DNA from 3 places in the Acidovorax sp. FG48 genome. Region 1 is predicted to be linked to each of the others. Evidence: predicted binding sites of a transcription regulator. Region 1 holds the regulator's gene; each other region holds the start of a gene.
The links. Region 1 encodes FNR, which switches genes on or off when oxygen is low (the NO sensors DNR and NnrR bind a similar motif). Its sites were predicted from a motif close to TTGATNNNNATCAA; they were not measured.
Positions count from the first base shown of each region.

Region 2: ACODSU_RS21605 (FeoA family protein) is a predicted target of FNR. The motif match lies at 7,057-7,070, and genes of this name have one in related genera.
Region 3: ubiU (ubiquinone anaerobic biosynthesis protein UbiU) is a predicted target of FNR. The motif match lies at 7,477-7,490, and genes of this name have one in related genera.

Region 1 is NZ_JBMDJH010000006.1:36,990-47,215, forward strand. It holds gene ccoP (cytochrome-c oxidase, cbb3-type subunit III) at 1-48, shown strand, start outside; gene ccoG (cytochrome c oxidase accessory protein CcoG) at 141-1,586, shown strand; gene ACODSU_RS10590 (FixH family protein) at 1,651-1,929, shown strand; gene ACODSU_RS10595 (hypothetical protein) at 1,985-2,281, shown strand; gene fnr (fumarate/nitrate reduction transcriptional regulator Fnr) at 2,383-3,105, opposite strand; gene hemN (oxygen-independent coproporphyrinogen III oxidase) at 3,295-4,677, shown strand; gene ACODSU_RS10610 (sulfite exporter TauE/SafE family protein) at 4,683-5,408, shown strand; gene ACODSU_RS10615 (cyclic di-GMP phosphodiesterase) at 5,612-6,934, shown strand; gene ACODSU_RS10620 (EAL domain-containing protein) at 6,931-9,375, shown strand; gene ACODSU_RS10625 (sulfite exporter TauE/SafE family protein) at 9,436-10,226, opposite strand, start outside.
Region 2 is NZ_JBMDJH010000021.1:51,309-61,534, reverse strand. It holds gene kynU (kynureninase) at 1-103, opposite strand, end outside; gene kynB (arylformamidase) at 201-857, opposite strand; gene ACODSU_RS21635 (YkgJ family cysteine cluster protein) at 981-1,319, opposite strand; gene ACODSU_RS21630 (sensor histidine kinase) at 1,373-2,797, opposite strand; gene ACODSU_RS21625 (response regulator transcription factor) at 2,794-3,459, opposite strand; gene ACODSU_RS21620 (NAD(P)-dependent oxidoreductase) at 3,648-4,523, shown strand; gene ACODSU_RS21615 (S9 family peptidase) at 4,764-6,608, shown strand; gene ACODSU_RS21610 (hypothetical protein) at 6,629-7,027, shown strand; gene ACODSU_RS21605 (FeoA family protein) at 7,161-7,490, shown strand; gene feoB (ferrous iron transporter B) at 7,487-9,412, shown strand; gene ACODSU_RS21595 (HD domain-containing protein) at 9,738-10,226, opposite strand, start outside.
Region 3 is NZ_JBMDJH010000001.1:317,700-327,925, reverse strand. It holds gene ACODSU_RS01520 (M20 family metallopeptidase) at 1-881, shown strand, start outside; gene ACODSU_RS01515 (alpha/beta hydrolase) at 1,037-1,915, shown strand; gene ACODSU_RS01510 (hypothetical protein) at 2,026-2,367, opposite strand; gene ACODSU_RS01505 (DUF2628 domain-containing protein) at 2,442-2,876, opposite strand; gene ACODSU_RS01500 (YidB family protein) at 3,093-3,575, opposite strand; gene ACODSU_RS01495 (M20/M25/M40 family metallo-hydrolase) at 3,705-5,075, opposite strand; gene ACODSU_RS01490 (LysR family transcriptional regulator) at 5,232-6,158, shown strand; gene ACODSU_RS01485 (MFS transporter) at 6,144-7,328, opposite strand; gene ubiU (ubiquinone anaerobic biosynthesis protein UbiU) at 7,569-8,621, shown strand; gene ACODSU_RS01475 (U32 family peptidase) at 8,659-9,621, shown strand; gene trhA (PAQR family membrane homeostasis protein TrhA) at 9,640-10,226, shown strand, end outside.

The sequences.
Region 1 (10,226 bases):
TCTGCCTATGTGTGGGGCCTGTCGAACAAGCAGGTGGCTGCACGCTGACCTGGCTGCCGGGCGGTGCGTGAGACGCACGGCCCGGGTTTCCATTTGAAGGCACCCCTCTTACGCCTTATCTCCGTTCACAAAGCGACACCATGAGCACACCCAGCGAGCCGGCTCGCAAGGTCATCCCGATTACGCCAGTCGCGGCAGATGCGTCTTCTGCGGGCGAGATCATCTCGCTGTACGAAGCGCAAAAGAAGATCTACCCGCGCTCCATCAGCGGCCTGTTTGCGCGCTGGCGCTGGGGCATGGTGTTTCTCACACAGCTGGTGTTTTACGGGTTGCCGTGGTTTGAGTGGGGCCAGCGCCAGATGGTGCTGTTTGACCTGGGGGCTCGCAGGTTCTACATCTTTGGCCTGGTGCTGTATCCGCAGGATTTCATCTACCTCACCGGCCTTCTGATCATTTCGGCGTTGTCGCTGTTCCTGTTCACCGCAGTGGCCGGGCGTCTGTGGTGTGGCTTTGCGTGCCCGCAGACGGTGTACACCGAAATGTTCATGTGGATCGAGCACAAGATCGAAGGCGATCGCAGTGCCCGGCTCCGCCTGGACAACGGCCCCTGGACGTTCGAGAAGATCCGCAAGAAGTTTTTCAAGCAAGTGGTGTGGATCGCGGTGGCCCTGTGGACCGGGTTTACTTTTGTGGGGTACTTCGTCCCCATTCGAGAGCTGGGCAGCGAGCTGCTGGCGTTCCAGGGCAGCTGGCAGATTTTCTGGGTGCTGTTCTACGGTTTTGCCACCTATGGCAATGCGGGCTTCATGCGCGAGCAGGTCTGCAAGTACATGTGCCCTTATGCGCGCTTTCAAAGCGCGATGTTTGATAAAGATACGCTGATCGTTACCTACGACCCTGAACGTGGCGAGCAGCGTGGTCCGCGCAAGAAGAACATCGACTACAAAGCCCAGGGGCTGGGCGATTGCATTGACTGCTCGCTGTGTGTGCAGGTCTGTCCCGTGGGCATCGACATCCGCAAGGGCTTGCAGTACGAATGCATCGGCTGTGGCCTGTGTGTGGACGCCTGCAACACCGTGATGGACAAGATGCAGTACCCGCGTGGGCTCATCCGCTATTCGACCCAGAACGGCGTGGCCAAGCACTGGACCCAGTCGCAGATGTTGCGCCGCGTGCTGCGCCCCCGCGTGCTGATCTACAGCGCTGTGCTGGTCACCCTTTGCGTGGCCATGTTGGCCAGCCTGGTGGTGCGCACGCCGCTGAAGGTGGATGTGGTGCGGGACCGCGCTGCGCTCTCGCGCATCGTGGCAGGTGGCAAGCTGGAGAACATTTACCGGCTGCAGATCATGAATGCCACCGAGGGCGAGCAGCGTTATCGCATCAGTGCGCGGGGCCTGGAGGGGCTCGAAGTGGCTTCCGAGGCTGAAGTGGACATTGGCGCGGCAGAGTCTCGCTGGGTGGCCGTGCGGTTGCAGATTCCTTATGGTTCCGCCACGCCCGGATCGCACGCCGTTCAGTTTGATGTGCAGGCCGTAGGAGCAGCGGCCCATGTCACGGAGAAATCCGTGTTCCTTGTACCGCGCTGAGCGGTATTCCGGTGGGGCCCTTCAGGGCCGCACTTTGACCGATATTGTTGAGGAGTAAAGCACCATGTCTTCAAACCCTGCCATTGCAACCCCGGCGGCAACCGTACCCTGGTGGAAGTTTGGCCATGTGTGGCTGGTGATTGCCGGGCCTCTGATCGTGATCGTGGCGGGCTTTGTGACGCTGTGGCTGGCGATTTCGCGGCCCGACCCCGTGGTGGCGGAGGACTACTACCGCCAAGGCATCGAAATCAACAAGGCACTGGTGGCGCCGGAAAAGAGTCTGGCGCCGGCCCTCAAGGCCCGCAACCATGCGGCCACCCCTGTGCAAGACCAACCACGCTGAAACCCCAGGGTCGCACACCCTGGCGACCCCGGCAGCACCAGGAGACAGAACCTATATGTGGACGCAACGCCTGATGTGGATTGCATGGCCCGCCTTTTTGATGGCGGGTGTGCTGGAGATGCTGGTTTTTGCCATGGTGGACCCCCAGGACCTGCACTGGTTCGGGCAGCCTCTGGCGCTGTCGAGGCAGGGGGTGTACACCCTCGCATTTTTTGTGTTCTGGGCCATCACCATGGCCACCAGCGCATTGACCACGCTACTGTCCATGTCCCCGTTTGAGGTCAACCGCTGTCCCGTGCCCGACGGGGAGCGCCCTGACGATTGCCGCAAGACATCGTCGTCTTGCTCCTGAGCCTTTTTCGCCGGTTCATGCGGACATGCGCTGCATGCCGTTTTAAAAGGGACCGGCGGACTTTGGTACGGCCCCGACTCTCAGCCGACGAGGGGCCGTAATCAGTGGCAGGTCTGCTGGCTGTTCACAATGCGTCGCAGGGCATCGGTGTCGAGGATGCGCACATGGCGCTGTTTGACTTCCACGATGCCTTCTTCCACAAACTTGGAGAAGGTGCGGCTCACTGTTTCAAGTTTGAGGCCCAGGTAGCTTCCGATCTCTTCGCGCGTCATGCGCAGCACCAGTTCTGATTGCGAGAAACCCCGTGCATGCAGGCGCTGCACCAGGTTGAGCAAGAAGGCCGCCAGGCGCTCCTCGGCACGCATGCTGCCCAGCAGCAGCATCACACCATGTTCGCGCACGATCTCGCGGCTCATGATCTTGTGCACGTGGTGCTGCAGGGCCGTGACTTCGCGGGAGAGTTCTTCGATGCGGTCGAAAGGCATGACGCAGACCTCGGCATCTTCCAGGGCCACTGCGTCACAGGTGTGGTGGTCATTCACGATGCCGTCCAGCCCGATGATCTCGCCCGCCATCTGGAAGCCCGTGACCTGGTCGCGACCGTCTTCGGTGGCTACACAGGTCTTGAAAAAACCGGTGCGGATGGCATACAGGGACGTGAAGGACTCGCCATTGCGAAACAGCGTGCCGCCGCGCTTGACCTTGCGGCGGACAGCAACGACCTCGTCAATGCGCTGCAGTTGCTCTTCGTTCAAGCCCACGGGCATGCACAGCTCGCGAAGGTTGCAGTTGGAGCAGGCGACTTTGATGGTGAGCGGGTTCATAGACACATGGGCTTGGGTTAGCGGTCAAGCATATCGCGCTTGCCGTACACGAACCTGAATACAGAGCGCGGGCAAGCGGCTGACCTTCATCAAATTGTCGCTGTATCGCTTGCGGGTTCACTTGATGCAGGTCAAGGACATGTCCCAGAGCCTACGGCACAGTCAAGGTGTACGCAAGGAAATTTCCCCATGACTGCTGTTTCGCCAGACCTTCTGCGCCGCTTTGACGTGCCAGGGCCCCGCTATACATCCTATCCAACGGCCGACCGTTTCGTGGAGGCGTTTGGTCAGGAAGACTATGTGCTGGCGCTGCAACAGCGCCGCTCGGGCACGCTGGCCAAGGCCATGCCGCTGTCCCTGTACGTGCACATCCCGTTTTGCGAATCCCTGTGTTACTACTGCGCCTGCAACAAGATCATCACCAAGCACCATGACCGCGCCGAGGTCTACTTGCGCTACCTGAGCCGCGAGATCGACCTGCACACCGCGCACTGTGGCGTAGGACAGGTGGTGAGTCAACTGCACCTGGGGGGAGGCACACCCACCTTCCTCTCCGATTCGGGCCTGAGAGAGCTGATGGCCATGCTCAAGCGCAGCTTCACGCTCGCGCCTGGGGGGGAATACTCGATCGAGGTGGACCCCCGCACCGTTAATGCAGAGCGTCTTGCACTGTTGGCTGAGCTGGGTTTTAACCGGCTGAGTTTTGGCGTACAGGACTTTGATGCCGAAGTGCAGAAGGCTGTGCACCGCATCCAGCCTGCCGAGCAGGTGTTTGCGCTGGTCGAATCTGCGCGTTCGTTGGGCTTTGACTCGGTGAATGTGGATTTGATCTACGGCCTGCCGCGCCAGACGCCCGAGTCTTTTGACCGCACGCTGGCCCAGGTGGCACAACTGCGGCCTGACCGCATCGCGCTGTATGCCTACGCGCACCTGCCAGAGCGTTTCAAGCCACAGCGCCGCATCATCTCTGCGGAGTTGCCCACGGGCGCGAGCAAGCTTTCCATGTTGTCGCGCTCGCTCGATGCCTTCATGGATGCTGGATACGTGTACGTGGGCATGGACCACTTTGCGCTGCCCACCGACGCCCTGGCCGTGGCCAAGCGCCAGGGGCGCCTGCACCGCAACTTCCAGGGCTATAGCACGCAGCCGGACTGCGATTTGATCGGCTTGGGCGTATCGGCCATTGGCCGTGTGGGGGCAACCTACAGCCAGAACTCCAAGACGCTGGATGAGTACTACGACTTCCTGGACCAAGGGCGGTTGCCCGTAGTGCGCGGGTTGGCGCTCACGCGCGACGACCTGGTACGCCGTGCGGCCATCATGGCCCTGATGTGCCAAGGGGAACTGCTGTTCGAGCCGATGGAGCAGGCGTGGCTGATCGACTTCCGTCAGTATTTCGCGGCGGAGTTGGCCCAATTGGAGGGCATGCAGGAGCAAGGGCTGGTGCGCGTTGGGCCTGAGGGCATTGAAGTGACCGCGACCGGTTGGTTCTTCGTGCGGGGCATCGCCATGGTTTTTGACCGCTATCTGCAGGCAGACCGCAACCGCGCCCGGTTTTCGCGCATCATCTGATACCTATGCTTGCCACGGTCGGCTGGACTGCTTTGCTCATGGGACTCGCTGGCGGGTCCCACTGCCTGGCCATGTGCTCCGCGCCTTGCGGAGCACTCGTGGGGCAGGGCGGCGCGCCACCGGCGGAGGACAGTGCTGAGCAGGTGGTGCGCTGGGCGCCGCGTGGCGGTGCGCTCCAGCGTACCGTGGCCTTTCATTTGGGGCGCCTGGTGGGATATGCCAGTGCCGGTGCATTGGCGGCCTTGGCCATGGACAGTCTGGCATGGCTGACCCAGCAGACCACCGCGTTGCGTCCCGCCTGGACGCTGATGCACGTGGCAGTCATGGCCTGGGGGCTCATGATGATGGTGCAGTCCCGGCAGCCTGCCTGGGTGGAGCAGGCGGGCCGCTCCGTATGGGCGCGTGTTCGACCGCTGGTCGGGGCGCCAGGCGGCGTGATGGCGGCCGGGGTTCTGTGGGCCCTGATGCCTTGCGGGTTGCTCTACTCGGCCCTGTTGGTCGCGGCGCTCAGTGGAGGGGCGCTGGAGGGGGCCCTGACCATGGCCCTGTTTGCCGTGGGCAGCGGGGTCTGGCTGGTGGGTGGCCCCTGGGCTTGGAGCAGCCTTCGCAACCGCCTGAATCTCGCACGGGCTCAGTGGGGCACGAGGGCCGCAGGCGCCATGCTGTGCGCGGTCGCTGCCTGGGCGTTGTGGATGGATCTCATTTACAAGCCATCGCTCTGGTGCCGCTGAGCGGGCGGCGCTGATTTGTCCTGTCACCGCCAATCGCCCGCTGGTTCCAAGCGGGGCGATGCCTCAGCCCAAGGTATTGCGGTGCTCCAGTCAGGCCCGATTTCTGCCAAGTGTTGCCGGATCGCCGCGCGGTCTGCCGGTTCTTCGCCACGTCACTGGAACTGGTGATAATCTGCGTAACTATTGGTGGCATTGATGTCGCCATGTATCGTGCGCCTGACGTGAACTCATCCATCCTCATCGACATCAGCCAATTGCGTGTCGGCATGTACATCCAGCTCGACGTGGGCTGGATGCACCATCCGTTCCCGACCAGCAGTTTCCGGGTGGCGTCGTCGGAACAGATCGCCACCTTGCGCGAGCTGGGGTTGACCGAGGTACGTTACGTCCCCAAAAAGAGCGATCCAGAACTGCAGGAGCTGGTGCCTGCTGCCTGGAGCGTGCCCGAGATGACAGCCCCACCGCCCAACGGCCTGGATGCGCCCGGGCCTGGGACGGCCACTGTCGTAGACCCCGAGGCACAGCGTCGCCGTGAGCTGCTGGAAGCACAAAACCGGGCCTTGGCCGCCTGCAATCAGCGTTTCTCAGAAGCCACCCGTCAGTACCAGTCCATGGAGCGCACGGTTTCCGAGCACCCGGACCAGGCCAGGGCCAAGGGCGAGGCGCTGGTCTCTGGATGCGTGACCGAACTGCTGGAAAACGGCGACTCCGTCATCCGGCTGCTGTCCGAGGGCGTGGGCGAGCGCAACGGATTGCATCCGATCAATGTGATGGTGATTTCGTTGCTGCTGGGGCGGTCCCTGGGCATGAAGAGCGAGGAACTGCACGATCTGGGTGTGGCCGCATTGATCCACGACATTGGCAAGCTCAAGCTGCCGCCCAATCTGCGCCAGCCCACCCCTTCCATGATCCCCATGGAGCGGACACGCTACGAGACCCACGTGGCGGAATCCGTTGCCCTGGCCAAACGCATGGGGTTTGCCGATGCAGTGCTCACGGCCGTGGCGCGGCACCACGAAATGTGTGACGGCAGTGGTTTTCCCCAGCGCCTGAAGGGGCCCGATCTGGGGCGCATGAGCCAGGTCCTGGCGCTGGTCAACCAGTACGACCGCATGTGCAACCCGGCCATGGGAGTAACGGCGCTGACGCCCCACGAGGCGCTCTCCGTCATCTTTGCCCAGCTCAAGGCCCGTTTTGATTCGGTGGTCCTGGGGGCTTTCATTCGCATGATGGGGGTCTACCCGCCCGGCTCCATCGTGCAATTGGTCAATGACCGGTATGCCATCGTGGCCTCGGTCAACTCGTCGCGGCCGTTGCGGCCCAAGGTCATCGTGCACGACCCACGGGTGCCCAAGGAAGAGGCGCCGATCCTGGATCTGGAAACTGTCCCTGAACTGGGCATACGGCGCAGCCTCAAGCCCGCACAACTGCCGCGTGACGCGCTGGACTACCTGTCTCCCCGGCAGCGGATCTGTTACTTTTTTGAGCGAGCGGTCAGTCCCGGCCCTGACGAGGCTGCGGCGTGAACGATCTCCAATCGCTCGGGTGGCTGGATGGCCTGCAGGAGGCCGTGTGGCTCCTGGATGAGGCCAGCCAACACATCCTGCAAGCCAACGCATGCGCCGCGCGCCTCACCGGGTTGTCTGCCGCCGCCATGCGAGGGCGGTCTGTGCTGGACTTGGCCAGCACGCCCCAGGAGCTGGCGTTCTGGTCGGAGCCAGTCGATGTGATTGCGCAGGGCGTGACTGCCCATACCAGTTTGCTGCGTGCTGATGGCAGCTTGGTGCCGGTGCAACGTTGTGTCCGGCGTGTGCCTTGGGGGGAGGGTGGTAGTACGGTGCTGCTGCTGACCATGCTGGACCGCAGCCTCCAGGAGACCACTGAGCGTGAACTGGAGACACTGTTGTCCGAGCTGCGTGCCACGCTGGATTCTGCCGCTGATGGCATGCTGGTGTGTGGACTGGATCGCCGTGTGCGCGCATTCAACCAGCGTCTGGCCCAGCTGTGGAACCTGCCGCGCCAGTTGCTGGTGGAGCGCGACGATGCGGCGGTGTACGCCTTCATGGCGGACCAGGTGTCGGACCCCCGCTTCTATGCCGAGCGCCTGGCAGCCATCGACCGCGAACCCATGCAGGAGAGCACCGACATTGTCGAGCTGCGCAACGGCGTGGTGCTGGAGATGCGCACGGTGCCGCAGTTCAGTCAGGGCCGCGCAGTGGGGCGTGTGTATTCGTTCCGGGACATCACCCGGCAGACCGAGACGCAGGCCAGCCTTCGTTTGGCCGCGCGCGTGTTTGAGTCCAGCCTGGATGCGATCTTCATCGCCGACAGCCAGCACCGCATCATGCGGATGAACCCCGGGTGTGAGCGGCTGGTCGGTCCCACGGCCAAGGGTTTTGAAGGCTGTGTGGCGGCCTCGCTGTTTGGAGGAGGCTCGGATGCCTCCTTCATGGAGCAGGTGCTGCAGGGCTGGGCCAAGGATGGCTTCTGGGAGGGCGAGTTGTGGCTGCCCCGTGACAACGGCGCTTACTGCGCGGTGCAGCTGTCGTGGGTGGCCTTGCGCGATGATGAAGGGCGGCTGGTGCAGAGCATCGGCTTCATGCGCGACCTGACACTGCAGCACGCCGCGCAAAAACGCATTGAAGAGCTGGCCTACAGCGACGCACTGACGGGTCTTCCCAACCGCCTGCTGCTCTCGCAGCGCGTGGATACCGCCATCCAAGGGGCGCGCCAGAGCGACACCGGCTTCGCGATCCTGTTCCTGGACATGGACCGCTTCAAGATCATCAATGACTCCCTGGGGCACCCTTTTGGAGACCGGGTGCTGCAGTTGGTGGCTGAACGCCTGCAGACCTGCTTGCGGCAAACCGACATGCTGTGCCGTCTCGGCGGGGATGAATTTGTCATCTACCTGCATGGGGGTGATGCATCGGTGGCCGAAAGTGTGGCGCGCCGGATTCTGGACGACATGCTCAAGCCCTTCATGCTCGACAGCATGGGCTTCTCGATCCAGTGCAGTATCGGCATTGCGCTGTACCCGCAGGATGGCGCTACGTTGGACGACCTGATCAAGCAGTCCGACACCGCGATGTACCGGGTCAAGGAGCGTGGGCGCGGCAGCTACGGCTTTTACCAGCCGCAGATGAACGCCAACCTGCTCGCGCGCATGCAGATGGAGCATGCGATGCGCCAGGCGCTGGGTCTGCAGCGCATGGCCGTGCACTACCAGCCCCAGGTCAATATGGCGACCGGGCGCATCACCGGGGCCGAGGCGCTGCTGCGCTGGACGGACCCCGAGTTTGGCGCGGTATCCCCTGCGGTGTTCATTCCGCTGGCGGAAGAATCGGGCTACATCGTGACCTTGGGCGCCTGGGTGATGGAGCAGGCGGTGCGCGAGGCCGCACTCTGGATGCACAGCGGCTCGCCGATCATGATTTCCGTGAACGTATCAGCGCTGGAGTTTCGTCAGCCCGACTTTGTGGACCGCATCACGCGCCTGCTGGCGGTGCACCAGCTGCCCCCCACCTTGCTGGAACTGGAGCTGACAGAAACCATCCTGCTGCAGGACGCACAGGAGATGGAGCAGCGTCTGCGCGTTTTGGCGGACCTGGGCATTGGTCTGGCGATCGACGATTTCGGCACCGGCTACTCGAGCCTGGCCTATTTGAAAAAACTCCCCATCCACAAGCTCAAGATCGACCAGTCTTTTGTGCGTGGCCTGCCCGACGACGATGGCGACCGGGCCATTGTCAGCGCCATCATCAGCATGGGCCGTGCCATGCACATCGAAGTGGTGGCTGAAGGGGTGGAGACTGAAACCCAGCAGGCGGTGCTGCAGCAGATGCAGTGCGAGCACTACCAGGGCTTTTTGTGCGCGCCCGGGCTGCCGGCCGACCAGTTCCGTGCTCTGCTGAGCAAGCACTTGCCGCTCAAGGCCCAGGGGCGCCACCGGCCTTTGAACACCTGACACCGAGCGCTCAGATGTTGCAACGCGGCGGACTGCAAAGAGTCCGCCTCTGTGTCGGCCTCAGGCGGCCGAAACGCCTTTCCACAGCATGTAAGCCGCCAGGCCAAACAGCAGCGACGCAAACACGCGCTTGAGTTGCTTGACGGGCAGGTTGTGGGCTGCTTTGGCGCCTAGCGGGGCCGTCAGCACGCTGCAGCTCGCAATCACGCCCAGTGCTGGCAGCCAGATGTAGCCCAGGGAGGCTGGAGGCAAGCCGCTCACGTTCTGTCCGCCAATGGCGTAGCCGATCACGTTGGCGAGTGCGATGGGGAACCCCAGCGCGGCGCTGGTGGCCACTGCGTTGTGGATGGGCACATTGCACCAGGTCATGAAGGGCACGCTGACAAAGCCGCCGCCCGCGCCGACCAGGCCCGACAGAAATCCGATCACGCCGCCCGCCGCCACTTGGCCCGCGCCACCCGGCATCTGGCGTGTGGGCGCAGGCTTCTTGTCCAGAAACATCTGCGTGGCCGAGAAGCTCACAAACAGTGCGAAGAAGATTGCCAGAAACGAGCCCTTGAGCAGCGCAAACACACCCAGGCTGGCGATGAACCCGCCCAGCACGATGCCAGGCGCCAGGTGCGTGACGATGTCCCACCGCACTGCACCGCGCCGGTGGTGGGCGCGCACGCTGGAGATGGAGGTGAACATGATGGTGGCCATGGAGGTGGCAATTGCCATCTTCACCGCCAAGTCGGGCGACACCTGACGCGTGCCCAGGATGTAGGTCAGGAACGGCACCAGCAGCATGCCCCCGCCGATGCCCAGGAGTCCCGCCAGAAAGCCTGTGGCCAGGCCGAGCACACCGAGTT
Region 2 (10,226 bases), on a different contig from region 1:
CGTCGAGGTAGATCACGCCCGGTGGCAGGGCAAAGTGGTCGCGCAGGGCGCGCAGCGGGTCTTGGGCGTCGCGGGTGCGGCAGTCTTGAAGGGTGATGGGCATGGGCGTTGGGAGAGGTGATTGCTATGTTATTGATAGCTTTTGGCGCATGTTGTACTAGCGCTTCCAGCCAAAAATGCTTGAAATTCTGTGTATCGCGCTAGTCCAGCGCCCGCAGCACGGCCCGCACGGGGGATGCGTCGGCCGTGGTCAGCTTCAGCGGCAGGGCGATGAGTTCGTAGTCGCCCTCGGGCACGGCGTCGAGCACCAGGTTTTCTAGCACGCGCAGGCCCCGGCGGCGGATGACCTGGTGGCTGTCGAGCGTCTTACTGTCGGCCGGGTCGATGCTGGCGGTGTCGATGCCCACCAGCAGCACGCCCAGGTCGGCCAGGCGCTCGATGGTGTCGGGCGCGTAGGCGGCCAGTTGGCCGTCCCAGCGGTCCACCGGCATGTGCTCGTAGGTGCGCACCAGCACGCGCGGGGGCAGGGTGCCATTCACTGCGTGGGCAATGTGCTCCCAGGTGATGAGCGGGCTGCAGCCGATGGCGTGGATCACGCGGCAGGGACCCAGAAACGCGTCGAGCGACACGTCACCAATGGTGGCGCCCTGCGCGTCGTAGTGCAGCGGTGCATCAGCGTGGGCGCCCACATGGGGCGACATCGTGATGGCGCTCACATTGACCGGGCAGCCGGGGCCGATGGTGGCGCACCACTGCTGGCTGTAGGCCGTGTCGCCGGGGAACACGGGGCTGCCCGCATGCACGGGCGGTGAGATATCCCAAAGCTGGCGGGCGGTGGGGGAGGAAGGCGTTGACATGGGACAAAGTTTGCATGTCCCGAAAAACCCGTGGTGTCGGTTATTTCCAACACCGTGTCGATTTTTTGTTGAAGCCTAAACTATTTTGATGCGGCAGTAGCCTGGCTGCTGGAGGGTGTCACCTTACAAGCTGGTGCCTTCCGCCAGCGGCGCCAGCCCGTGCCGCGCACGCGCCTTGTGGCAGGCGTAGTCGCCCGCCGAGAACTCGCGGCAGGGCGCGGGGCGCAGTTCGTAGATGCTGCAGGCCACCTGCTGGCCTACCTGGCCGGTCAGCGCGGCGCAGCGGATGGGCACCTGCTCCGTTCCCCGCATACGGCAGGTGCTGCCGTTCACATCCAGTGCCAGGCCGTCCGGCACCGTGCCGCCCATGGCCTGCATCTCGTACACGGCAAAGTCCACGCGGAAGCTGGCGCAGCAGGCGCCGCAGCTGAGGCACGGGTGGGCGGAATCGGCGGTGGTCATGGTGGTCGCGTCGTCGGACATGCAGTGCGTGCGGTCGGCCTGCGGCGGGGCCGTCAGGCGCTGTGGGGGAGGGGAATGCTAACGAAAAAGCCCACGCCTTTGCCATTCAAACCCACGCCGATCTGCACCTGCCCGCCCATGCGCAGCACCGCCTGCCGCACGATGGCCAGGCCCAGGCCCGAGCCGCTGGCGGCATGGCCCGCGCCCCGGTAAAAGCGTTCGAACACCCGGTGGTGTTCGGTGGCCGGGATGCCCGTCCCGTCGTCCTGCACCGACAGTTGCAGTGCCGCGCTCTCGCGCCGCAGCGCCACCGCCACGTTGCCGCCGTGGGGCGTGTAGCGCAGTGCGTTGTCGATGAGGTTGTGGGCGATGGATTCGAACGCGGGTTGGTCGAGGCGGGCGGGCAAGGTGTCGGGCGCGTCCAGCGACAGCTCGATCTGCCGCGCGATGGCCTGCGGCGCAGCCTGTGCCAGCGCGCCGCGCAGCCACTGCGCCACGTCCAGGTCGCGCGGTGCGGGGCGCTGCGCGTCGTCCAGCGCGGCCAGGTCCAGCAGTTGCTGCGCCAGGTGCGAGGTGCGGGCGATGGCTTGCTCCAGGTGGGCCTGGGCCTGCGTGCGCTCCTCTTCGCTGGGCGAGCGGGCCATCACATAGGCCTGGGCGGTGATCACGGCCAGCGGCGTGCGGATCTCGTGGGCGGCGTCCTGCACAAAGGCGCGCTCGCGGTCGACCTTTTGCCGCAGCTGGGCGAAGAGGTGGTCCAGCGATTGCTCCAGCGGCTTCAGTTCGCGATGACGGGCGTTGAAACCCACCGATTGCAGGTCGTCCTGCCCGCGCTGCGCAATGCGGCTGGCCAGTTGCTGCAGCGGCCGCAGGCCATGGCGTACCGACAGCCACACCGCCAGCAGCACAAAGGGTGACGCTAGCAGCAGGTAGGGCAGCAGCGCGCGGCCGTTGTACTGCAGGAAGTTGGAGTCGGTGCGCTTGGTCTCGAACACCCGCAGCACCCAGCGCGCATTGCGGCCGGTGTAGATGCGGAATGACCGGCCTTGCAGGGCGGCTTCTTCAATAAAAGGCTCAGCGCGTGGTGTGGCGGGCGGCAAGGCCACGTTCTGCAGCCCCGGCGATGCGAACACGCGCTGGCCCGATGCCGTGTCCAGCAGCTCGTGCATCTGCACCCCGGGCAGAAGGCCCACCTGGCGGCGGCGGATATTGGTCCAGTGGTCGGTGGCCGCCACGGCCGTGGCGGCGTGCGCGGGGTCGGTGATGGAGGCCAGCGAGTCCAGGACCGCGTCACCGTATTTCATCAGGCCGGGGTCGCGGGTGATGGTGTGCTTGTAGTTGACGAAGTTGTAGCCCAGCAGCACCGCCCACACCACCACAAACGCCACCAGCACCGAGGCCACGCTGCGACGCATCAGCGTGGGCTCGGCCAGCCAGGCCCATGTGCTGCGCAACGCGTGTTTCATCGTCGTGGTCATGCCTGCAGCAGATAGCCCACGCCCCGCACCGTGCGGATCAGCTCCGCCCCGATCTTGCGGCGCAGGTTGGACACATGCACTTCAATGGCGGCAAAGTCCACCGGCTCGCCCAGCGGGTCCAGCCGCTGCGACAGCACGCTTTTGGACACCACCACGCCGGGCTCGCGCGCCAGCTCCAGCAGCAGCTGGAACTCGCGGGGCGACACATCCAGCACCGCACCCTTGCGTTGCACCGCATGACGCCGCGGCTCGATCACCAGCTCGCCCAGCACCCAGCGCTCGCTGGCCTGGCGCGCACTGCGACGCAGTACGGCGCGGATGCGGGACATCAGCTCGGCCGTGGCAAAGGGCTTGATCACAAAGTCGTCCGCCCCACCGTCCAGGCCCGCCAGCCGGTCCTCCACGGCCGAGCGGGCCGTGATCACGATGATGGGCACCTGCCCGCCCTGGCCTGCCTGGTTGCGCCAGCGCGCCAGCAGATCGAAGCCACTGCCGTCGGGCAGCGTCAGGTCCAGCAGCACGCAGTCGACGGTGGTGGCATCTACGGTGGCCGGGGCATCCACCGCGCGGCGCAGCCACTCGCTGGTCAGGCCCTCCACCTTCAGCGCGGACTGCAGCGCCCGGCCCAGGTCCAGGTCGTCTTCGATGAGCAGGATGTGCATGGGGCGATTGTGGCGGGCCGCAGCTTAAGCCATGCCAAATGCAGAGGGCGGGCACAGAAGTCCCTGCCACCGCGCGCGCCACTTTGGGTAGAGTGGGCGCAGCGCACGCCCCAGCCGCCCCACCCGGGCGCCCTGGACGGGCGCTGCACTGCAGTCAACCCTCCGCTGACAGAAAGAAAGGTATTCCTATGCAGATTGGCTTTGTCGGACTGGGCGTCATGGGCCTTCCCATGGCGCTGAACCTGGCGCGCGCCGGCACCCCGCTGTGGGTTTGGAACCGGTCGCCCGAGAAATGCGAGCTTCTGCGCGCCGCTGGCGCGCAAGTGGGCGCAACGCCCGCCGAGGTCTGCGCGCAGGCGCAGGTCATCATCCTCATGCTGGCCAACGAACCGGCCATGGATGAGGCACTGCAGCGCGGCACGCCGGGTTTTGCCACCCAGGTGCGAGACCGCACCATCGTGCACATGGGCACCACCTCACCCGAATATTCCAAGGCGCTGGAGCAGGACATCCTTGCCGCCGGCGGGCGCTATGTCGAGGCGCCTGTTTCGGGCTCGCGCAAGCCGGCGGAGGCCGGACAGCTCGTGGGCATGCTGGCGGGCGACCCGGCCAGCGTGCAGGCGGTGCAGCCCTTGCTGGCGCCCATGTGCCGCACTACCTTTGTGTGCGGATCGGTGCCGTCGGCATTGCTGATGAAGCTGTCGGTGAACCTTTTTCTCATCACCATGGTGACTGGACTGTGCGAAGCCGCGCACTTTGCCGACCGCAATGGTCTGGACATGGAGCTGTTCCGCTCCGTGCTCGATGCAGGGCCCATGGCCAGCAGCGTGTCGCAGGTGAAGCTGGCCAAGCTGGTGGCGCGCGACTTCGAGGTGCAGGCCGCCATCCACGATGTGCTCAAGAACAACCAGCTCGTGGCCCACGCGGCACGCAATGCACGGTTGGCATCGCCGCTGCTGGATGCGTGCCACGCACTGTTCGCGCAGACCGCCGACATGGGCCTGGGGCAGGAGGACATGGTGGCGGTGGTCAGAGCGCTGGAGGCGCGTACCGAGGCGCTGTAGCGGAGCACTTCGCCCACAGCACGCTGCGATATGCGTGCCGGTGTGCCGACCCGGCCCTTTGGCTGGCGCAAAGGTTGGGCATTCCACAATGCCGCCATGTTGTACGAGATGAGGAGGAGTTCCGTGGCGTCAAGATGGATAGGGTGGTGTGCGGTGTTGTCGGGAGTTTTGTTGGCGGGCTGCGCCAGCGGCCCGACGCATCCCACACTGGCAGGAGCCCAGCTGCCCGAATTGATCCCCGTGCGCGACTTCGTCGCCAGCCGCCAGTCCACCGGCGGCTACCGCGTGTCGCCCGATGGAAAGCGCATTGCCTGGTTTGGCACCGACGGCGTGGTACCTGCGATCTGGGTGCAGTCCATCGATGGGGGCGACGCCAAGGCGTTTCGCATCCGTGCGCGTGCCATCCGCTTCAGTGCCGACAGCCGCTGGCTCGGCATCACAGCCGACCCCACGGGCGATGAAAACACCCGAATCTATGCGGGCGCGGTCGAGGGCCCCGGTACCGACTTGCGCGAGCTGATGCCAGCACTGCGTTCGGTGGCGCATTTTGCGGAGGCGGTGGATGCCTCGTCCGACTTCATCGTCACCTCCAACCAGCGCGATAAAAAGGTATTCGACCTGTACCGCGTGAACCCTGCAGGCGGCCCGCCGGTGCTGCTGGCCACCAACCCCGGCAACGTGAACTGGTGGGGGGTGGACACCACGGGCCAGTTGCGCGCCCGGGCGCGCCTCGCGGGCGAGCAGGTGCTGCTGGAGCGGCCCGGCGCCGCGCCGGGCAGTTGGGTGACGGTGGCAGAGCGCAGCCGGTGGGACACGCTGAACATCTTTGGCCTGCACGATGAGGGGCGCAAGGCCTGGGCCTTGTCGAACCGGGGGCGCGACAAGCTGGCGCTGGTGCGGCTGGACCTGACCACGGGCGCCGAGGAAGAGTGGTTTGCCTCGCCCGATGTGGACCTGGACAACGTGACACTCAGCCGTCGCACCCGCGAGCCGCTGCTGACGCATTTCATGCCGGGCTATCCCGCGCGCAAGGTGTTCGACCCTGCGCTCGATGCCCGGCTGTCTGCGCTGGCCGGCGACAAGCCTGCAGAGGTGCTGGTGACCAGCCTGGACCAGACCGACAAGGTGCTCACGGTGGCGGTGGCCACCGACCGGGGCACGCGCAGCTACCTGCTGCGCGATGGGCACGAGCCCCGCTTTCTGGGCGAGAACCGCCTGAGCCTGATTGCCAAGGACCTGGCCCCCACCGCGCCCATCACCTACACCGCGCGCGATGGTCTCACCATCCACGGCTACCTCACGCTGCCCGTGGGGGCAGCGCCGCAGCGGCTGCCCACCGTGCTGCTGGTACATGGCGGCCCGTGGGCACGTGACCGCTGGGGCGATGGCGCCACCAGCCGTGCCATGCAGCAGTTTCTGGCCAACCGGGGCTATGCGGTGTTGCAGGTCAACTACCGGGGCTCCAGCGGCTATGGCCGCAACCACATGGAAAAAGCCCGGGGCGAGTTCGCAGGCCGCATGCACGACGACCTGGTGGACGGCGTGCGCTGGGCGGTGGAACGCGGCGTGGCCGACCCGCAGCGCGTGGCGATCTACGGTGCCAGCTACGGCGGCTATTCAGCCCTGGTGGGCGCCACCTTCACGCCCGAGGTGTTTGCCTGCGCGGTGGATGTGGTGGGCGTGACGGACATCGCGCGCCTGCTGGAGGCTGCCCCGCCGTACTGGGAGCTGGGCCTGCCTTGGTGGCACCGCTATGTGGGCAACCCGGCCGTGCCGGAAGACCGTGCGCGCATGGACGCGAAGTCGCCCCTCTACCGGGCTGAGCATGCGCAAAAGCCCATCCTCATCATGCACGGCGTGAACGACCCGCGCGTGAAGCTGGAGCAGTCTGAGTGGATGGTGGCGGCCCTGCGCAAGGCGGGCAAAGAGGTGGACTACGTCACCTTCAAAGGGGACGGCCACGGCAACCAGCGCTGGCCCAACAACCTCACCATGTACCGCAAGACCGAGGACTTCCTCGCCCAATGCCTGGGTGGGCGGACCAGTGGTTTTGACTACTACCAGCTGGGCGCGTGGGCGTTCTGATGGGGCAGGCCGTCACTTGGTTGCTTGCCCGTTGGGAGCAGCGCGGCTGCGGGGTTGCCACCGCACTGGTCTTGGCCGCCGCGTGTGGTGCGGCAGGCGCCCAGCCCGTTGCACCAGCGGGCGCGGCCTCGGCTGCTGTAGAGGGTGCCGCCCCTGCGGCTCCGGTCTACACCCGTGCGCGGCTGGTGTCTGTGGAGTTGGATGCGGGCAGCAATGCCACGCATGTGCGGCTCAAGCTGCTGCCCCGCGCCAAGCTGCCGTTCACCACACAGACCTTCCGGGTGGCCAACCCTGCCTTGCTGCACAGCATTCCGCAGGGGGCCTGGGTCCAGTTCACTGCCCGGCACATCGACGGCGAAAACACGCTCACGTCCATCCGCGTTACGGCGGAGTGCAAGAGGTTGGAGCCATGTGACTGACTGCCCGGCAGGGCAAGGGCCACTGCAGCTTGCGCTGCATCAAGGAGAGATTGCGACGGCGACCACTGCGATACAGATATTGATAGAATGAGAATCACTATTATTTGTATCGAGGCCAGTCACCATGAAAACCATGGACGATGGCGCTGCGGCGCGGTTGCATCTTCCTACGCAGCAGAACCTGTCCTTGCGGCTGGACCAGTTGCCGCGCCGCGCCTTGGGCCGGGTCACGGGCTTGTTGCCCGCGCAGGACGCGCAAGAGCACAGCATGCTGCTGCGCTTGCTGGAGATCGGCTTTCTGCCCGGTGAAACCGTGCAGGTGGTCGCGCGCGGCGGCTGGGGCGGCGACCCCATCGCGGTGCGGGTAGGGCAGGCCACGTTTGCGCTGCGTCGCCAGGAGGCCTCGATGGTGCAGGTGCAGCCGCTGGATGATGCCGCCCTGACTGCCAAGGAGCTGGCATGAACGCCCAGGCCACTGTGCAGCCCACCGCAACCGATGCGCCCCTGCGCATCGCGCTGCTGGGCAACCCCAATTGCGGCAAGACCGCGCTGTTCAACCTGCTCACCGGCGCGCGCCAGAAGGTGGCCAACTACGCGGGCGTGACGGTGGAGCGCAAGGAAGGCCTGCTGCAGACCGCCGCCGGCCGCCGCGTGCGCGTGCTGGACCTGCCGGGCGCCTACAGCCTGCATGCACACAGCGTGGACGAGGCCATCACCCGCGACATCGTGCGCGGGCGCCGCGCGGGCGAGCCGGTACCTGATGTGCTGGTGTGCGTGACGGATGCCACCCACCTGCGCCTGAACCTGCGTCTGGTGCTGGAGGCGCGCGCCCTGGGCCTGCCCATGGTGCTGGTGCTCAACATGATGGATGTGGCCGAGCGCCAGGGCATTGCCATCGACCGCGAGGCGCTGTCGCGCGAGCTGGGCATGCCCGTGCTGGCCACCGTGGGCGTGCGCGGCAACGGCGCCCAGGAGCTGGTGCAGTGGCTGGATGGTGCCAACCTGCAGCAGCTGCAGCGCCCCGTGGTGGCGCCGGATGCGGCGGCGCGCCTGGACGCGAGCGATCTGGAGGCGCAAAACGACGTCATCCGCACCCACCAGGAGGTGCGGCGCATTCTGGACCAGGCCGTGCGCGTGCCGGTGGTCAGCCTGCGCACGGACGACCGCATCGATGCGGTGGTGCTGCACCCGGTGTGGGGCCTGTTGATCCTGGCGGCCACGTTGTTCCTGATGTTCCAGGCGGTGTTCAGCTGGGCCGAGCTGCCCAAGTCGTGGATCGAAGAGGGCGTGGGCTGGCTGGCAGCCCTGGTCAACGCCCACATGGCGGACGGCCCCTTGCGCAGCCTGCTGACCGACGGGGTGCTGGCGGGCGCGGGCGGGGTGCTGGTGTTTTTGCCGCAAATCCTGTTTCTGTTCCTGTTCATCCTGGCGCTGGAGGACTCGGGCTACCTGCCGCGCGCGGCGTTCTTGCTAGACCGCGTGATGGGCACGGTAGGCCTGTCGGGCCGCTCGTTCATTCCGCTGCTGTCGAGTTTTGCCTGCGCCGTGCCAGGCGTGATGGCTACGCGCTCCATCACCCACTGGCGCGACCGGCTGGTGACCATCATGATCGCCCCGCTCATGACCTGCTCGGCGCGTCTGCCGGTGTATGCGTTGCTGATTGCGGCCTTCATTCCAGAGCGCACGGTGGCGGGGGTGTTCAACCTGCAGGGCGTGGTGCTGTTTGCGCTGTATGTGGCGGGCATCGTCAGCGCCATGGCCGTGGCCGCAGTGGCCAAGCTGGCGCGCAGCGACACGCGCGCCACGCCGCTGATGATGGAGCTGCCCGCGTACCGCTGGCCCAGCGTGCGGGGCCTGGCTTATGGGCTGTACGAGCGGGCGGTGATTTTCATCAAGCGGGTGGGCGGCATTATCCTGGCCGTCACCGTGTTGTTGTGGTTCCTGTCCACCTACCCCGGCGCGCCAGAAGGCGCCACGCAGCCCGCTATCACTTACAGCCTGGCCGGCCAGCTGGGTCGCCTGCTAGAGGTCATCGTCGCGCCGATTGGCTTCAACTGGCAGATCGCCATTGCGCTGGTGCCCGGCATGGCGGCGCGCGAGGTGGCGGTGAGCGCACTTGGCACGGTGTACGCGCTGTCTGCCACGGGTGACGAGGTGGCCAGCCAGCTGGGATCGCTGATCGCGGGCTCGTGGTCGCTGGCTACCGCGCTGTCGCTGATGGCCTGGTATGTGTTTGCGCCCCAGTGCATCTCCACCATCGCCGCCGTGCGGCGTGAGACCAACGGCTGGCGCTACCCGCTGCTCATGGTGGGGTACCTGTTTGCCATGGCGTATGCCGCCAGCTTTGTGACCTACCGCGTGGCCTTGGCACTGGGCGGGGGCTGAGGAGAAACGTTGTGATGGCCCAACAATTCATCGTTGGTCTGATCGTGCTCGCTGCGGCGCTCTATGTGCTCTGGCGGTACCTGCCCGGGCGCTGGCGCCAGGGGTTGGGCAAGGTCCACCCGGGGCTGGTCCAGTCGCCGGGCTGTGGCGCGAGCGACGGTGGGTGCAGCAGCTGCGGCAGTTGCGCGGCGCCATCCGATACAGGTGCTGAAAAGCCCGTGGCCATGCCTGTTCGTCGTGGATCTGCTTCTCAGTGATTGCTATCTTTTGTATAGCTGCTAGCGCATGATTCACTAGCGCTGCAGGCCGTTTTGGCTCCAATTAACTACTGGTACAGCTGGCCCTGGCCCAGCGCGCTCAGCGCCTGTTGCAGGTTGGCGCGCGCCTGGGCCTCGTAGCGCTGCGCAAAGTAGTCCGTGCCGTAGATGTGCGGGCGGTCCAGAAACCCTCGCAGCACCGCACTGCGCCCCGCCACATAACGCGGCCAGCGCACAAATAAGTATTCACGCCGCACGTTGCGTTCGAACTGGCGGTACACCGCGGCGTTCTGGCCCAGGATGGCAAGGTCGATATCCACCACCCACAGCGCATCGCCGGTGAGCGGGCCCGGGGTGTGGCGGGTGTCCATCACATGCTTGTGCACGGTATCGGCCAGTGCGGTGGGCTGCCCTTGGCTCAGCAGAAACTGGCGCGCCCAGTCGGCGCTGCGCTCTTCGTTGTGTCCGCTCCACGGCCAGTAGATGGCGTCGTGGTACCACAGGGCGAGGGCCACAGCATGGGGGTTGCGGAGCGCGCCGGGTTGGTGGCCCTGCAG
Region 3 (10,226 bases), on a different contig from region 1:
ACTCTGGCGCCGGCAACTACGACCAGTTGTGGCTCACCACCAGCCTGCGCGGCATGGCCAGCGGCACGCTCAAGGTCGAGATCCTCACCGAGGGCATCCACTCGGGCGATGCCTCGGGCCTGGTGCCTTCGTCGTTCCGCATCATGCGGCAGGTGCTCGACCGGCTGGAAGACAGCGCCACCGGCCGCCTGCTGCCCGCCAGCTTCCATTGCGAAGTACCCGCCGACCGGCTGGCCCAGGCGCGCGCCACGGCGGCCATCCTGGGCGAAGAGGTGTACAAGCGCTTCCCCTGGGCGCACTACGACTGCGGCGGCTCCACCGTGTTCGCCCTCCCCACCACCACCGACCCGGTGCAGGCCCTGCTCAAGCGCACCTGGGAGCCCACGCTCAGCGTCACCGGTGCCGAGGGCTTCCCGGCCCTGCAGGACGCTGGCAATGTGCTGCGCCCCTACACCGCCTTCAAGCTCAGCCTGCGCCTGCCCCCGCTGGTGGACGCCGCCCAGGCCGTGCAGGACCTGAAGGCGCTGCTGGAAGACAACGCGCCCTACCAGGCCAAGGTCACCTTCCAGAGCGGCGGCGGCGCCACGGGCTGGAACGCCCCGGCCACCACGCCCTGGTTCGAGCAGGCGCTCAACGAAGCCTCGCAGGCGCACTTTGGCGCACCCTGCGGCTACATCGGCCAGGGCGGCACCATTCCGCTCATGAACATGCTGAGCGAAGGCTTCCCCACCGCGCAGATGATGGTCTGCGGCGTGCTGGGCCCCAAGAGCAACGCGCACGGCCCCAATGAGTTTTTGCACGTGCCCTATGCCAAGCGCCTCACTGCCTCTGTGGCGCATGTGATGGCGGCCATGGCCCAAAGCTCGGGTACAACCCCCTGAGTCGCTGCGCGCCTTCCCCCTTCTCTCGAAATCGCTGCGCGACTTCGGGAAGGGGGACGATGCCTTCACTGCGGGGCGGCCCTTGCTCGGCATCCCCGGTATTGCGCCCTGCCTGATCCGCGTTCTGTTCCCTAGTCCGTGCCAGCCCTTTCACCATGACCCTCAACGACGAAGAACTTGCGCCCTCCACCCTGACCACCTTCACCGCCAGCGATGGCGAGAACCTGGCTGTGCAGGACTGGCCCCTGCCGCAGGGCGAACCCTGCCGGGGGACGGTGCTGCTGGTGCATGGCCTGGGCGAGCATGTGGGCCGCTACGACGCGCTGGCCCGCCGCCTCAACGACTGGGGGTTTGCGGTGCGGGGCTACGACCAGTACGGCCATGGCGAATCGGCCGGGCCGCGTGGCGGGCTCACGTCGGACATGCGGTTGCTGGACGACCTGGCGGATCTGGTGGACGCCACCCGCGCGCGCATGCCGGCAGGGCAACCCCTGGTGCTGATGGGCCACAGCATGGGCGGGCTGGTGGCCTCGCGGTTTGTGTCCCTGCAACTGCGGCCGGTGGATGCGTTGGTGCTGTCCTCCCCCGCACTCGATGCGGGCCTGGGCACCGTGCAAAAGCTGCTGCTGGCCACCTTGCCGCGCATTGCGCCCAACCTGCGCGTGGGCAACGGGCTGGAAGCGCAATACCTCTCGCACGACAGCGCCGTGGTGGCGGCCTACCTGGCCGACCCGCTGTGCCACGACCGCATCAGCGCTCGCTTGGCCCGCTTCATTGCCGAGGGTGGCCCCGCCACCGTGGCCCGCGCTGCGCACTGGAGCGTGCCCACGCTGCTGATGTGGGCGGGCAGCGACAAGCTGGTCAACCCTGCCGGCAGCCGTGCATTTGCGGCTGCCGCACCCAAAGCTGTGGTCCATTCGCACTGCTTTGAACCCCTGTTCCACGAGCTGTTCAACGAAAGCCTCGAGCTGGCGGAGCCGGTGTTCGACCTGCTGCAGCAGTGGCTGGTGCGGCGCTGTCCCGTGGCGGCCTAGGGGCGTACGGGCCGTTTTTTGGATAAAAGGCCTTCAAGCGCTAGTGCATCATGCGTCAGTAGCTATCATTTTTGAACTGGCAGAAATAACGCCGGTGATGCAGACCGGCGCTACCGCCTGTGTTGGGCCACCGTGCCGTAGACGCCCAGTGCGTACACCACCACCAGCACCGCGGCCATCAGCAGGCCGCCACTGGTACAGCTGTCCAGGCTGTCCAGAAAATCACTCCAGCCGGGTTCGTCCCGCATCTCCAGGTCGTTCCACACCCACAGCACCTTGGCGGCGGTGAAGTACACGAACATGAGCGCGGCGGCGATGCGCCTGCGGCGGTAGATGCCCCACGCCAGCACCCCGCAGATACCTACGTCCAGCCACATCCACGGGGTGAACGGTACCCCGTTGGAACCCAGTGCGGCACCCGTGGTGTTGGCTGCGGTGAGCGCAAACGTCATCAGGGCAGCCCCCCAGGCCCAGCGAATGCAGTGTTGTGCGGCGCAGCTGGGGGTTGTGGGTTGGGGGCCTGGTGTCACAGCCAGCCGTTGTCGCCCAGCATGACCTTTTTGTAGTAGTCGCGGTTCGCCAACATGGCAAACAGGGCGACCCAGGCGCCGGTGTAGTGCATCCGGCTCAGCAGGTGCCCAAAGCCCGCCACCGTCACCAGCGTTTCCAGCACCAGGATGCACGCAATGCCCAGCCCCCAGTACGCCAGTCCCTTTTTCCACATGCCCTTGGCGATGTAATAGAACGGGCCGAACAGGCCCGCCAGCAGGTTGAAGGTGCATGCCATGCGCTCAAAGAAGCTCAGGTCCTTGAGCTTGGTGAGCTTGAGTCCCCCTGCCCGCTCTATCAGCGCAAATCGTTTTTGCCAGACTTTGGGCAAGTTGGTGGGCACCGCCGTGGGGGTGCCACTGGCTGCGGCCGATGCCGCTGGGGGCGTTGCAAATGGGGTGCCTTCGTTCATGCTCAAGATTCCCTCGGTCGTGTGTTGTTGTGTGCGCCGCAGTGCTTGCCGATGGGCCCGCCTTGCACGGCGCCCGCGATGCTAGGGGCACACCCGTGGGAATTTTTGTGAGCAGTCCTCTGAGTTGTTTGCAGCGGTAACGCGCTGGCCCTGCCGAGGGCGCGGGGTGATGGTGAAAATGGCCGATGGCGCTCTCAAATCAAGTGCTGGCAGCTATCACTTTTGAAGCAATCCGCCCAACATACCCAGCAGGTCGTTGGCATTGCCAAACCCGCCATGGGGCGCCTGGCCCTGGGGGCTCAGGTGGTCGACCAGGCCCGGCAACACCTGGGCCAGCTGCCCGGCGGCTGCACCGGGGGCCACACCCAGTTGCGCGGCCATCTGCGACAGGGGGCCACTGCCCAGCACGTGCGACAGCTGCTCGCCCGAGATCGCCTGATTGGGCCCGGCGCTCAGCCACGACGCAATCACATTGCCGAGCCCGGCTTGCTGGAACTTGGCCATCAGCCCCGGCAGGCCGCCCACCGGGCCGTCGTTGCTGAGGAGGGACATGACGGCCTGCACCAGCTGCGGGTTTTGTGCAGCCAGGCTGATCAGCCCTCCCAGGCCACCACCGGCCCCACCCGCCGCAGCGGCGCCGCTGCCGCCTTGCGACGCGTTGTTGATGACGGCACCCAGAACGGAATCGAGCAAACCCATGGTGTTCTCCTGCAGAGGGATGAAGGGCGGCAGTGCGCCAGCCCGGACGGAACCATCCATGGTACGCACCTCGGCGGCGCCTTCGTGTCAACAATCGTGAACGGCGGGCGCTGCTGCGGTGCCGCGCGATTACCTGGTGCGGGGTGGGCGCTTTTCCAGCAGCGGCGCACTCACGCCCTGCACTCCCACCAGCCCCAGCACCGTGACCAGCGAGGTCTGGGCGCCCTTCCAGGCATCCGTCAGGTCGATCCATTCAGACAGCGCGTGGAACCCGCCCGTCTTGCCGCCGCCCCCGATCACGATGGCGGGGATGCCCAGCGCCATGGGCACGTTGGCATCGGTGCTGGCACCGGCCAGCACGGTCTTGCGGCCAAAGGCCGTGTTGGCGCGCACGGCGGCCTCGACGATCAGCGTGTCGGCGGCGGTGCGGCCACCGGGCCGGTCGCCGATGAGCTTGGTCGATGCGCTCAGCGTGTTCACGCCCCAGCGCGCGTTCTCTTCGGTCACGGCGCTGTCCACGGCGGCCAGCACCTGCTTTTCGGTGGCCAGCAGCGGGGCCATTTCGTCGGAGCGGATGTCCACCGCCATGCGCGCATCGGGAGCGATGGTGTTGACGGACGTGCCGCCGCCCACCGTGCCCACGGTGAAGGTGGTCTTGGGGCTCTTGGGGGTGCGGATCTCGGCGATCTTGGCAATGGCGCGGCCCATGCCGTGGATGGCGCTGGGCACCTCGCCAAACGCGGCGTAGCTGTGGCCACCGGGGCCCTTGAAGGTCACCTCGTGGCGGTGGCTGCCCGTGCCCAGCACCAGCACCGTGCCATCGGGCGCAGGCTCCAGCGCCACCATGCCATCGATGTCCAGGTGTTCCTTGAACAGGTGCTTCATGCCGCGCAGGTTGCCCAGCTCTTCCTCGCCCACATTGCCCACAAACACCAGGTCGCCCACGGTGGCGATCTTCTGGTCGTTGAGCACCTTGAGCCACGACAGCAGTACGGCCAGGCCGCGCGTGTTGTCCGAGATACCGGGCGCATACAGCTTGCCGTCCCGCTCCTTCACCTTCACATCGGTGCCGGAGGGGAACACGGTGTCCAGGTGGGCCGAGATGACCAGCTTGGGCCCGTTGCCCGTGCCCTTGCGCACGCCCACCACATTGCCTTCGGCGTCGATGGCGGTATTGGTCAGGCCCAGGGCCTGGAGCCGGGCCAGGAAGGCTTCGGCCCGCTTTTGTTCCTTGAACGGCGGCGCCTCGATCTCGGTGAGCATGCGCAGGTCTTCGGTGGCGCGGTCGTGGTCGGCCTTCACGGCGTCGAGCAGCTGCAGGATCTGGGGTGCGGCCATCAGCTGGCCATAGGCCTTGTCGACGGCGGGGCGCAGCACCGTGGGCGTGGGCGCCACGGCGCCGAACTGCGCGTGGGCGGCGCCGGGCAGCCAGGCGGCGGTGGCAAGGGCCATGGCACCCGCAAGGGCCGTGGCACGGAAGGTGCGAAGAGGAAGGGTCATGGTGATCAGCGAAACACAAACAGAATGAAAAGCGGGAGCGCGGCCCGTCCAGCGCTGCAGCAGGCACCCCGGAAGGGCTGGATGGCCATGCAATTGTTGGACCGAACCCCGCCCCCGGGCTCTGCTTTAATCTGCCCAGCCGACAGTTTTTCTTACATGCGCAAACACATTCCCAGCACCCGCGCCCTGCTTGTTTTTGATGCCGTGGCGCGCCACCACGGCGTGAGCAAGGCGGCCGAAGAACTTTGCCTTACCCACAGTGCCGTGAGCCAGCAGCTGCGCCTGCTGGAGGGTCAGCTGGGCCTGCAGCTGGTGCAGCGCGGCGCTCGCGGCTCCACCCTCACCGACGTGGGCCGCCGCTACCACGCGCAGATCGTGGGCGACCTGCTGCGGCTGCAGAACCACACACTCGAAGCCATGGCCCAGCGGCCCGATGGCGCGCGCCTGCTGGTGGGTTGCGTGCCGGTGTTTGCCGAGCGCTGGCTGCTGCCCCGGCTGCCGGCCTTCCTCGCACAGCACAAAGGCTGCAGCCTGCACTTGCAGGTGTACCCCACGCAGATCTACATGGCGGAGATCCCGTTCGACGTGGCCGTGCAGTACGACGACGCGGCCTGGCCCGGCGTGGTCCCCGCGCCCCTGATGCCCGAGGTCTGCGTGGCCGTGTGTGCACCGCAGTCGCGCCACCGGCGTGCGACAGAGCGCGGCGACTTCCGGGCTGTGCCGCTGTTGCAGCTCAGCTCCCGCCTGGGGGCGTGGGACGACTGGCTGGGCCGCGCGGGCATCGCGCGCGTGCCGGCCCACACCCTGGGCGGCCACCGCTTTGATCTGTTCTCGATGCTGGTGGAGGCGGTGCGCGCCGATCTGGGTATTGGCCTGGTGCCCCGGTATTTTGTGGAGCGCGAACTGCAATCGGGCGAGCTGGTGCTGGCCCACCCGCACCACGACAGCGGTGCGCGGGGCTACAGCCTCTTTGTGGCGCCGGGGCGCCTGGAAGACCCTGCGGCGGCGGCCTTTGCACAGTGGCTGCGCACCACGGCGCGGGCAGAAGGCGCTGCGGTAGGCCGGTCTTCAGGCGCCGCTTGAAACACGCTGGCGCTGCAGACCCAGCCAGGCCAGCGCCAGCCCCGTCACCACAATGGGCACCAGCGAGCCGGCGTTCAGCAGCGTCCAGCCCTGTGTGGTGACCAGCACGCCCGACGAGAACGCGCTCAGCGCCAGCGTGGCGTACACGCAGAAGTTGATGGCCGCCTGGGCGCGGTCTTTTTCCTCGGGGCGGTAGGCCGTCATGGCCAGCGTGGTGGAGCCGGTGAACAGGAAGTTCCAGCCCACGCCCAGGAAGAACAGCGCAATGCCAAAGTGGTGCAGCTCCACGCCCATCAGCGCCACCGCCACACACGCCAGATTGAGCAACACCCCCGTGCCCATGATGGGCAGCACACCAAAGCGCTTGATGAGGTGGCCGGTGACAAAGCCGGGCGCGAACATGCCGATCACATGCCACTCCAGCACCAGTGCCGAGGCATCAAAGTCAAAGCCGCACACCTGCATGGCCAGCGGCGTGGCCGCCATCAGCAGGTTCATCACCCCATAGCCCAGCGCGGCACCCACAATGGCCACGATGAAGGCAGGCTGGCGCATCAGCACAGAAAGGGGGCGCCCTGGCTCGCGTTGGCCCGCAGCGTTGAGCACCACGGGTTGCATTTCGAACCGGATGGCTGTCATGCACAGCATGGATAACAGTGCCACGCCGATGAGCGCGATATAGGCGCCCGCAAACGGCACCGGGAACAGCGTGCGCGTGGCGCTGGCCAGGTTGGGACCTGCCACGGCGCCCAGCAGGCCACCGGCCAGCACCAGCGACACGGCCTTTTCGCGGTAGTCAGGCTTGGCCAGTTCGGCGGCCGCAAAACGGTACAGGCCACCGTTGGCGCTGTAGTAGCCCGCCACCACCGTGGCCGTGCACAGCAGCCAGAAGCTGGCGCTGAACGCGGCCCAGGCACACAGCGCGGCCGACACGACTGCCACGGCCAGCCCGATCTGGAACGACACCTTGCGGCCCCAGCGCATTTGCGTCCTGGCCACCAGGGGCGTGGACAGCGCACCGCCCACCACATAGCCCATCACCGGCAGCGTGGCCATCCAGCCAAAGGGCGCGAGCTGCAGCCCCACCAGCCCGTTGATGGCGATGAAGACGACGTTGTTGGTGAGGAAAAGGCCTTGGCACAGGGCCAGCAACCATAGGTTCTTGTTCACAGCAGAGGGCGCCTTTTGGCGTCTTTATGAAATGGATGTCGCACGCAGGGCACTGGACGCAAGTCAAGGCCGGTGGGCAGTGTGGAACGCCGGGAAGGCTGGAGCACATCAAAACCCGACTGCTTTGCTCCGGCATTGTGCACTGCCGTTGATGAAGATCAGCGGATGCGCGGGGAGCCCCTCGTATGGTGGCGCCCAGTGCTGTGGCTCCCCACCGGGGCCGGCGTTTGAATGCTTGTGATGGATCCCTTGAAATCGACGGCCGCCGCCTTGCCCGAGGCGGCTGGCCCTGCCATGGAACTGGTTTGCCCCGCGGGCAGCCTGCCCGCCCTGAAGGCCGCTGTGGACCACGGCGCCAACTGTGTCTACCTGGGCTTGCGCGACGCCACCAATGCGCGCAACTTTGCGGGCCTCAACTTCGACGAGGCGGCCATTGCCCAGGGCATTGGCCATGCCCATGCGCGCGGCTGCAAGGTCTTCATGGCACTCAACACTTACCCGCAGGCGGCGAACCCGGGGCCGTGGCGCAGCGCCCTGGACAAGGCGGTGGACCTGGGCGTGGACGCCGTCATCCTGGCCGACCCCGGCCTCATGCAATACGCAGTGCAGCACCATCCCCAGCTGCGGTTGCACCTGTCGGTGCAGGGCTCTGCCACCAACTACGAGGCCATCAACTTCTACCGCGAGCAGTTCGGCATCGTGCGCGCCGTGCTGCCGCGCGTGCTGTCGATGGAGCAGGTGCGCCAGGTCATCGACCGCACGCCGGTCGAGATCGAAGTCTTCGGCTTTGGCAGCCTCTGCGTGATGGTCGAGGGGCGCTGTGCGCTGTCGTCGTACGCGACGGGCGAATCGCCCAACACGCATGGCGTGTGTTCACCCCCGAAGGCCGTGCGCTGGGTGGAGACCCCGCAGGGCCGCGAGTCGCGCCTGAACGGTGTGCTCATCGACCGCTATGCACCCGGCGAGAACGCGGGCTACCCCACGCTGTGCAAGGGCCGCTTTGACGTGGGGGACGACGAGAACTACTACGCCATCGAAGAGCCCACCAGCCTCAACACGCTGGAGCTGCTGCCCCAGCTGCTGAAGGTGGGCGTGCGCGCCATCAAGATCGAAGGCCGCCAGCGCAGCCCGGCCTATGTGGCGCAGGTCACCCAGGTCTGGCGCGAGGCCATGGACCAGTGCCTGGCCTATCCCCACCGCTACGCGCCCAAGACACGCTGGATGGCCAGTCTGGACCAGGTGGCAGAAGGCCAGCAGCACACGCTGGGTGCCTACCACCGCCCGTGGAAGTAGTGCTTCTCCACAACGACAACCTCCCAGAAGTCGCCCCATGAAACTTGCTCTCGGCCCGCTGCTGTACTACTGGCCCCGCGACACCGTGTTCGCCTTCTACGAGGCCATGGCCGCCACGCCCGTGGACGTGGTGTACCTGGGCGAGACGGTGTGCTCGCGCCGCCACGAGCTGCGCCTGGCCGACTGGCTGGCGCTGGCGCGCATGCTGCGGGACGCGGGCAAGGAGGTGGTGCTGTCCAGCCAGGTGCTCATCGAGTCCAGCGCCGACGTGGGGGTGATGCACAAGATCACGGGCAATGGCGAGTTTCTGGTTGAGGCCAATGACATGGGGGCCGTGGGCTGCCTATCGCGTGCGCCCGCCGGGCCGCGGGGCTTTGTAGCCGGGCCGCACCTGAACCTGTACAACGCGCACTCGCTGCAGTGGATGGCGCAGCTCGGCGCCACGCGCTGGGTGATGCCGCTCGAAATGTCGCAGGAGGCGCTCTCTGCTGTGCTGGCGCAGCGGCCCGCCGGCATCGAGACCGAGGTGTTTGCCTACGGCCGCATGCCGCTGGCCTACTCGGCGCGCTGCTTCACGGCCCGCCACCGCAACCTGCCCAAGGACGACTGCCAGTTCAGCTGCCTGCAGCATGCCGACGGCCTGCCGCTGCGCACGCGCGAGAGCGAAGGCTTTCTGGTGCTCAACGGCACGCAGACCCAGTCGGCCCGTGTCTACAACCTGGCCAACGAACTGGCCGCGATGCGCGCCCGGGGCGTGGACGTGGTGCGCCTGAGCCCGCAAGCGCAGCACATGGCGCAGGTGATTGATTCATTTGACGAAGCCCGCCGTGCCGCAGTGGCCGAGGCCACCGCAGAAAACGCCCCCGACTTTGTGGAGCGCATGCAGCCCTTCATGCCCGATCTGCCCTGCAACGGCTACTGGTTCGGGCGCCCGGGGCTGGAGCAGGGGATGCAAGGCGCGGCGGGCGGTGCAGCCGCTCAGCCCTCCATGCACCCGTAACCATCAGGCAGATACACCATGTACCCCGGAGAACGTTTCAACAGCATCAGCCACCTGGTGGGCGCCTTGCTGGCCACGGCGGGCACGGCCGTGCTCATCACCTTGGCGGCGCGCCTGGGTGACCCGTGGAAGGTGGTGGCGTTCAGCATCTACGGCGCCATGCTGGTGGCGCTGTACGCCGCCTCCACCGCGTACCACAGCGTGCGCAGGCGCACCATCAAGGCCGTGCTGCAAAAGCTCGACCACTGCAGCATCTACCTGCTGATCGCGGGCAGCTACACGCCGTTTGCGCTGGTGTCGCTGCGCGGTGCCTGGGGCTGGTCGCTGCTGGGCGTGGTGTGGGGGCTGGCCCTGCTGGGCATTGCGCAAGAGATCTGGTGGGCGCGCGGCACGCGCGTGCTGTCGCTGGTCATCTACGTGCTCATGGGCTGGCTGGCGCTGGTGGCCGTGGTGCCGCTGTGGCAAGCGCTCACGCCGGCCGGGTTTGCCTGGCTGCTGGCGGGCGGGGCCTGCTACACGCTGGGCATCGTCTTCTATGCGCTGGACGACCGCGTGCGCCACGGCCACGGGCTGTGGCACCTGTTTGTGCTGGGCGGCAGCGTCTG